Regions from separate parts of the Paenibacillus pedocola genome, predicted to be linked through region 1. Evidence: predicted binding sites of a transcription regulator. Region 1 holds the regulator's gene; the other holds the start of a gene.
What was found. The regulator CtsR, encoded in region 1, represses protease genes until heat stress. The targets are predictions, from matches to a motif close to ATGGTCAATAAAGGTCAAACA.
Positions count from the first base shown of each region.

Region 1 (3,502 bases):
TGAGAACGGGCAGACGTTATCGATGTTGCATCCGTTTCTGATTCCCTTTTACCGTAAGTTCGGTTGGGAGATTTACTGTGAGTATAAGAAATACACGATTCCCGTGGCTAAATTCCCGTTAAAAACGGACATCGAGGGCAGCGTCCGGCGGGATAGCGCAAATCTGGAAGTATTGGACCAGTTGTATAATCAGTTCGCTGCCCAATACAGCGGCACGTTGCTGCGAACCAAGGAATGGTGGCAGAATAATGTGCTGGATAAGGATACGCATCACGGTGTGTTTTTTTCAGAGCAGGGTGAAGCGGAAGGGTATGTGCTGTATAAGCTGGAGAATAATCAATTGGTTATCGATGAGTTTGTCTTTTTGAATGAGAAGGCGCGCCGGGGATTATGGACTTTTCTTGCTAACCACGATTCAATGGTCACCGGTGCGGAGCTGAAGCTGGTGCCATCCGATGATATCCTGCCGTTTTTGCTGCCGGATCCTCGAATTCCGCAGGAGAATTATCCTTATTTCATGGCGCGGATCGTAAATGCCCAGGCTTTTGTGGAAGCATTTTCTTTCAATAAGTTAACAGAAACGGTGAAGCACACCGTATATATTCAAGATGAGCAGGCCCCATGGAACGAGGGGGTATGGGAGTGGACAGTGAACCATCAGGGGGCTGGTTCGCTTACTCGTTCAGACTCAACAGACATGCAAGCTGACCTGAGCTGCAGTATTGGCACACTGACGGTGCTGTTAATGGGATATAAGCGTCCCCAAGAGCTGGCCCGGTACGGAAGGATATCCGGAAGTGCGGAAGCCGTGAAGTGGCTGGAGGAGATAACACCGCAGGCGAAGACAGCTTTGTTCGACTTTTTCTGATTGCTGCCAAGCTCTACCTTATGCTTCTAAGCGGGTAGAGCTTTATTTTACATATAAAAATACTGGATGTACCAGGGGATGTCCGAATACAATGGCGGTAAAAAGTAAAAAATAAGAGTAACCACTTGGAATTCAGTGAAAATATGTTATAATATGAAAAAAGTCAAAGAAAGTCAAAGTCAACGAACCCGCGGAAGCTTTATTTTAAGCTTTATTAGTTGAAGTTACCGGAGTCGATGGTTGAACTGCTTAATTGTCGGGTGCATGATTGCACGCAGTTGGTATTCTTTTGCAGCCGGTCAGCATGGATTCGTGCTTTCGCTCTTGGGTTAAGTTCATTAGAGATCACTCCGGACGGATTCACAGCAGGACGTACAATACAGCATTAAACACTGGAGGATGAGTGATGCGTAATATCTCTGATATTATCGAACAATATCTGAAGAATATTTTGCATGAAAGTCCCGAAGGTACGGTGGAAATCCAGCGCAATGATCTGGCGGACCAATTCTCATGCGTGCCGTCACAGATCAATTATGTCATCAGTACACGCTTTACTTTGGAAAAGGGCTATGTGGTGGAGAGTAAGCGCGGCGGCGGAGGTTATATCCGGATTCAGCGTTTTGAGCTGCCCCAGAATGTGGCGCTGTATGCTCATCTCAAATCTACAATAGGAAATGATATTGATCAGAATTCCGCCGAAGGGCTGATTTATCAGCTTGAGGAAGCCCGCTTTCTAAGCAAGCGTGAAGCGTGCCTCATGCGCGCCGCTGTTTCCCGGGAATGCCTGACGGTTCATCTGCCGTACCGGGATGAGATTCGTGCCAAGATTATGAAGGCCATGCTAATCTCTTTGTTGGGCAAATAATTGTCATCATAAGGGAGGGACTCCGCTTATGCTTTGCCAGGAATGCGGCGTCAAACCGGCAACCCTACATTTCACTAAAATTGTGAGTGGAGAGAAGACGGAATTTCATATTTGTGAAAGCTGTGCACGTGAGAAGGGGGAACTGATTCCCGGAACGGCGGGAGGTTTCTCGATACACAGCCTGTTGTCCGGCCTGCTTGATCTTGAAGGGGCCGGCAAGGAGAAGTCAGCAGCGACTAAGAATGTCCAAGGTTTGCATTGCGAGAATTGCGGTATGACGTATTCCCAGTTCAGCAAGCTTGGACGTTTCGGCTGCAGCTCATGTTATAAATATTTTGACAGCACGCTGGACCCGCTCTTTAGGAGGGTTCATGGCAGTACCGCGCATGTAGGTAAGCTGCCGAAGCGGGCCGGTGCACAGATTATGTGTAAACGGCAAATCGATGAGTTGAAGCACGAGCTGCAGGAAAGCATCATGCATGAAGAGTTCGAAACCGCAGCCGAGCTGAGGGACAGAATACGCAAACTTGAAAAAGAAATGGCACAAGAGTAAAGTCTTTCATATATAGGGGGGATACGACATGTCAAGTCTCCGGTTTACCGAACAAGCACTTAGTGACTGGATGCGCTGCGGCGGCAGCCATTCTGAGATTGTAATCAGCAGCCGTATGCGTATCGCCCGCAATCTGGAGCACCTGCCTTTTCCACTGCTGGCTTCAGCCGAACAGGCGGAGGAAGCATTGGAACAGCTCGCCCCTGTATTTCAGGGGGAGGCAACAGAAAGTTTTGGCACCTTTGAACTGCTAAGGCTGGATGAGCTTACTGAGCTGGACAAAAAAGTACTGGTGGAGAAGCATCTGATCAGTCCTAACCTGGCCAATGATTCCCGGGGCGGAGCAGTTATCCTGAACGAGGATGAGTCGGTCAGCATTATGATCAATGAGGAAGATCATCTCCGCATCCAGTGTTTATTCCCGGGCCTGCAGGTGAAAGAGGCTTGGAACAGGGCAACGGCGATTGATGATATTTTTGAGGCTTCCGTTAATTACGCTTTTGATGATAGAAGAGGGTATTTAACCAGTTGTCCAACCAATGTAGGCACCGGCCTCAGGGCTTCAGTTATGCTTCATTTACCGGCCCTCGTGATGACCCATCAGATTAACCGGATTTTATCCGCAGTGAACCAGGTGGGGCTGACCGTAAGAGGAATTTATGGTGAGGGCAGCGAAGCAGTAGGGAACATCTTTCAGATTTCCAATCAGATTACACTGGGTCAGACGGAAAATGAAATCATTGAGAATCTTCACAGTGTGGTTACCCAGATTATTGAGCATGAACGAAACGCCCGGGAACGCCTGCTAACAGATTCGGCACTGCGGATTACCGACCGGATTAAACGCTCGTATGGGATCATGGCTTATGCCGCTGTGATGGAGCTTAAGGAGTCGGCGCAGCGGCTCTCAGATTTACGTCTTGGAGTGGATCTTGGCATTCTGGAAGGGCCGTCGATTTCAGTGCTGAATGAGCTGAACGTCAAGACACAGCCTGGTTTTCTGCAAAAAATGTTCGGAGACGAGCTTTCGGCCACCGAACGCGATATGTACCGGGCGAAGCTGCTCCGGGAGACACTGGGATCACAACATTAATTATAGATATTTATTATCCGTGGAGGTGCATGAGATATGATGTTTGGAAGATTTACGGAACGCGCACAAAAAGTGCTGGCGCTGGCGCAGGAAGAAGCTGTCCGTTTGGGACATAACAAC
Region 1 is NZ_CP134223.1:5,833,834-5,837,335, reverse strand. Features, by position in the region: gene QU597_RS26035 (GNAT family N-acetyltransferase) at 1-868, shown strand, start outside; gene QU597_RS26030 (CtsR family transcriptional regulator) at 1,275-1,736, shown strand; gene mcsA (protein-arginine kinase activator protein McsA) at 1,765-2,289, shown strand; gene mcsB (protein-arginine kinase McsB) at 2,318-3,382, shown strand; gene clpC (ATP-dependent protease ATP-binding subunit ClpC) at 3,419-3,502, shown strand, end outside.

Region 2 (3,502 bases), 810 kb from region 1:
AAATGCTGCCGGATGGAAGCAGTCCGTTTGCACGCTGAAGTGACGTAACGATGGCGTAAGCCTAGGCGTATCAGAAATGCCCCTTCGCTCTGTACCAGGGAGCCGGAGGGGCATATTTGAATTCATGTTATTGCCGGTATTTCTTAGTCCACTCCTCCAGCCATTCCGCATAACTCAATCCTTTGACCGTTCCCAGATCATCCCCATTTAGTGCATAATATCCCCCCGCCAATACCAGAAGCTTATTTTTGCTCTTAGGAGTTGAACCGCCCCCGATCACCTTGCCGTCCACAAGCATAACCATTACAGAGGTGTCATAGTTGTTTTCCTTGTAAATGGAAGCATATTTCTTCTCAAGCGGATGACCGCTTACAATGAATCCATACGTGACGATCTCTTTTCCAAGATAGGATTCGGGTTCTTCCTTTTGAACTCCCCATAGTTGCATATTGTAGTATTCCCTAAGCATCTCTCTGTCTAAAGTATACCTTGAGGTCTCCCCCTCGTTAGTAATGATATGGCATCCCATTGATCTCACGAAATCTGCAGCTGTTTTTTGATCATCTGCAGCAGCAGAGCGATCCTTTCCGCTGCACCCTGAGACCATCAGCAGGATAAGTCCGCTTAAGATGAAGAGCAGGAATCTTTTCATAGAATCCCCCAGTCCTGAGAATATAAAACTTCCCTTTACCGGATCATTATTTCATTAATCCGCAGCTGTATAAATACGAATCCTAAAGTACTTACCATATAAACTTTAGATGATTCTGAATATGACCGGTATCAGAAGCTCCGCCAATGCGGGTTATGGGTACCCGCCGTTCCCCGGTGCCCGCTCCATTCATAAGCTAAACAAAGAAAGCAGCTTAATGGATGGGAGGGAGATTGGATGAGCTATCAGTACACCGCTATTGGTGATTCCCTGACGACGGGGTTCGGAGCGCTGCCCGGTAACGGATTTGTTCCGGTTTACCGCAGAATGGCGGAGGCGCGCCTGCGTACGCCCATCCGCTTAACCAATTTAGGCGTAAATGGGCTGACAACAGACGGGCTGGAGCAGCGTCTTAAAGCGGATTACAACTTCCGGCTGGCGGTCAGCGATGCTGATCTGATTACGATATCAATCGGTGGCAATGATCTGATCAAGGCCGCTAAGGCGGCAGGCACCCGCCCTGGTGATCTGTCACCACTGCTCCAGAAAGCGCTGCGCAATTGCAAACGGAACATCAGCGACATCATGGGCACGTTATCACAGCTCAAGGCAGGTATGCCGAGGCCCTATATCATCCGCATTGTCGGACTCTACAATCCTTATCCGCAAGTCGATGAAGCTACGGACTGGGTCCGGCAATTCAACCGGTATACTTCAGGCTACAGCAGCCGGGTCTGCGGATTTGCCTCCATCTATAGTGAGTTTGCCGGCAACGAGCGCGGCCTGCTGTTTATTGACCATATTCATCCGAATGGGCGAGGCTACCGGGTTATTGCAGACAAATTGGATGGCCTGGGGTATGGCCGTTTGGGGTATTAAATAGATTTCCTTAATCCATAGGCATCAATCGATAGAACCGCACAAAAAAAGGCTGCCGGGACCGCTTTGGGTCCCGGCAGCCTTTTGGCTGTTGCTTCTGTTATACGCCTGTAGGCAATGTCTTCTCGATAACTTTATCGACAATACCATATTCAGCTGCTTCAGCAGCAGTCATGAAGTAATCGCGGTCCGTATCCTTCTCGATCCGTTCCAGCGGCTGGCCGGTACGTTCGGATAGGATGCGGTTCAGCTTGTCGCGCAGCTTGAGGATGCGGCGGGCACGGATTTCGATATCCGTAGCCTGGCCTTGAGCACCGCCCAGAGGCTGGTGAATCATAATTTCGCTGTTTGGCAGTGCAAAACGTTTGCCCTTGGCACCGGCGTTCAGCAGGAAAGCTCCCATGGAAGCGGCCATGCCCACGCAGATAGTGGAAACATCCGGTTTAATGTACTGCATTGTATCAAATATAGCCATGCCTGCTGTGATGGAACCGCCGGGGCTGTTCACATACAGGTGAATATCCTTATCCGGATCTTCAGCAGCCAGGAATAGCATTTGTGCGATGATGGAATTGGCAACCACGTCATTGACCTCTGTTCCAAGGAAAATGATGCGGTCCTTCAGCAGGCGGGAATAGATGTCATAAGCGCGCTCGCCGCGATTGCTCTGTTCTACTACCATAGGGATATAACTCACGTGGAAAACCTCCTTGAATTGGCTATTCGGATGTGTTCATTTTTACTGTTACCGTATTAACCACATGATAAACAAATTCAAACAAAAAGTCAAAGAAAGTCAAACTTAGTTTCAAAAAAAAGAGCCATCAAGTGGCTCTTTGGTTAATTAACAGTATGACGACTGCTAAATTATGTACAAAAAAGTAAATAATGGCGCGCCCGCCAAGAATCGAACTTGGATCTCAGGCTTCGGAGGCCTACGTCATATCCATTGGACCACGGGCGCAACAGAAATTATTATAATACATTTATTGTACAAATGCAATGGATCAGCGTCACTGTTCAGAAAATATCTTTGCCGGCATACAGGGACAAAGTATAGCCCTACCAGAAACAGGCCTAGACCGGGCATTTCTGTGCCTTCAGCCCTGCCTTCGGGTCTTTCCATGCCTTGTTAGATGTATAAGATAAACAGAGGTTGAGAATTATACTCTCGGATGACTTGCACTCCGCGTAATATTTGGTTAGAATATGAGTGGGACTTAAAAAGTTAACCCGGGACGTTTTGAGACCACGAACAAGGGAATAGAGAAAGACGAAGTTGCAGGAGTGAAAGCATGCGCAATTTATTGGAAATCCAAAAGCAGCTTCTGCCGGATCTCATGGAAACCCTTAAGAGACGTTACACGATTCTACATCAGATCATGCTGTCCGATATTATTGGGCGCAGAACGCTGGCTGCCTCGCTGGATATGACCGAGCGTGTGCTGCGTGCCGAGACGGATCTTCTGAAATCGCAAGGGCTCATTGAGATCGAGAGTGTCGGCATGCGCATTAGCGATGCCGGTCGCAGAACGCTTGACCTGCTGGAGCCGATCGCCAAGAGTCTGTTTGGCCTGGATGATCTGGAAGAGAAGATTCGCTCAACGTATGGTCTTAATAAAGTAATAATTGTGCCCGGTGATTGCGAGACATCGCCGTTCACGAAGCGTGAGCTGGGGCGTGCAGGCGCGAAGGCATTTCTCGGAGTGCTGCGCAGCGACGATACCATTGCCGTAACAGGCGGCTCCACTTTGGCTGAGATGGCCGATCAGCTGACCTTGCCCTTATCCCTTTCCTATAAGAATGCATGGGTTGTCCCTGCACGCGGAGGACTTGGAGAGAGCATGGAAATTCAGGCGAATACGATTGCTTCAACAATGGCTAAGCGGATCGGGGCGAATTACCGTCTGCTGCATGTGCCGGATCTGCTCAGTGAGGATGCTTACCAGTCTCTGGGGCATGACTCGAACA
Region 2 is NZ_CP134223.1:174,762-178,263, forward strand. Features, by position in the region: gene QU597_RS00870 (PdaC/SigV domain-containing protein) at 1-38, shown strand, start outside; gene QU597_RS00875 (hypothetical protein) at 128-652, opposite strand; gene QU597_RS00880 (GDSL-type esterase/lipase family protein) at 890-1,531, shown strand; gene clpP (ATP-dependent Clp endopeptidase proteolytic subunit ClpP) at 1,632-2,228, opposite strand; tRNA gene QU597_RS00890 (tRNA-Arg) at 2,421-2,495, opposite strand; gene QU597_RS00895 (sugar-binding transcriptional regulator) at 2,827-3,502, shown strand, end outside.
Region 2: clpP (ATP-dependent Clp endopeptidase proteolytic subunit ClpP) is a predicted target of CtsR. The motif match lies at 2,314-2,334, and genes of this name have one in related genera.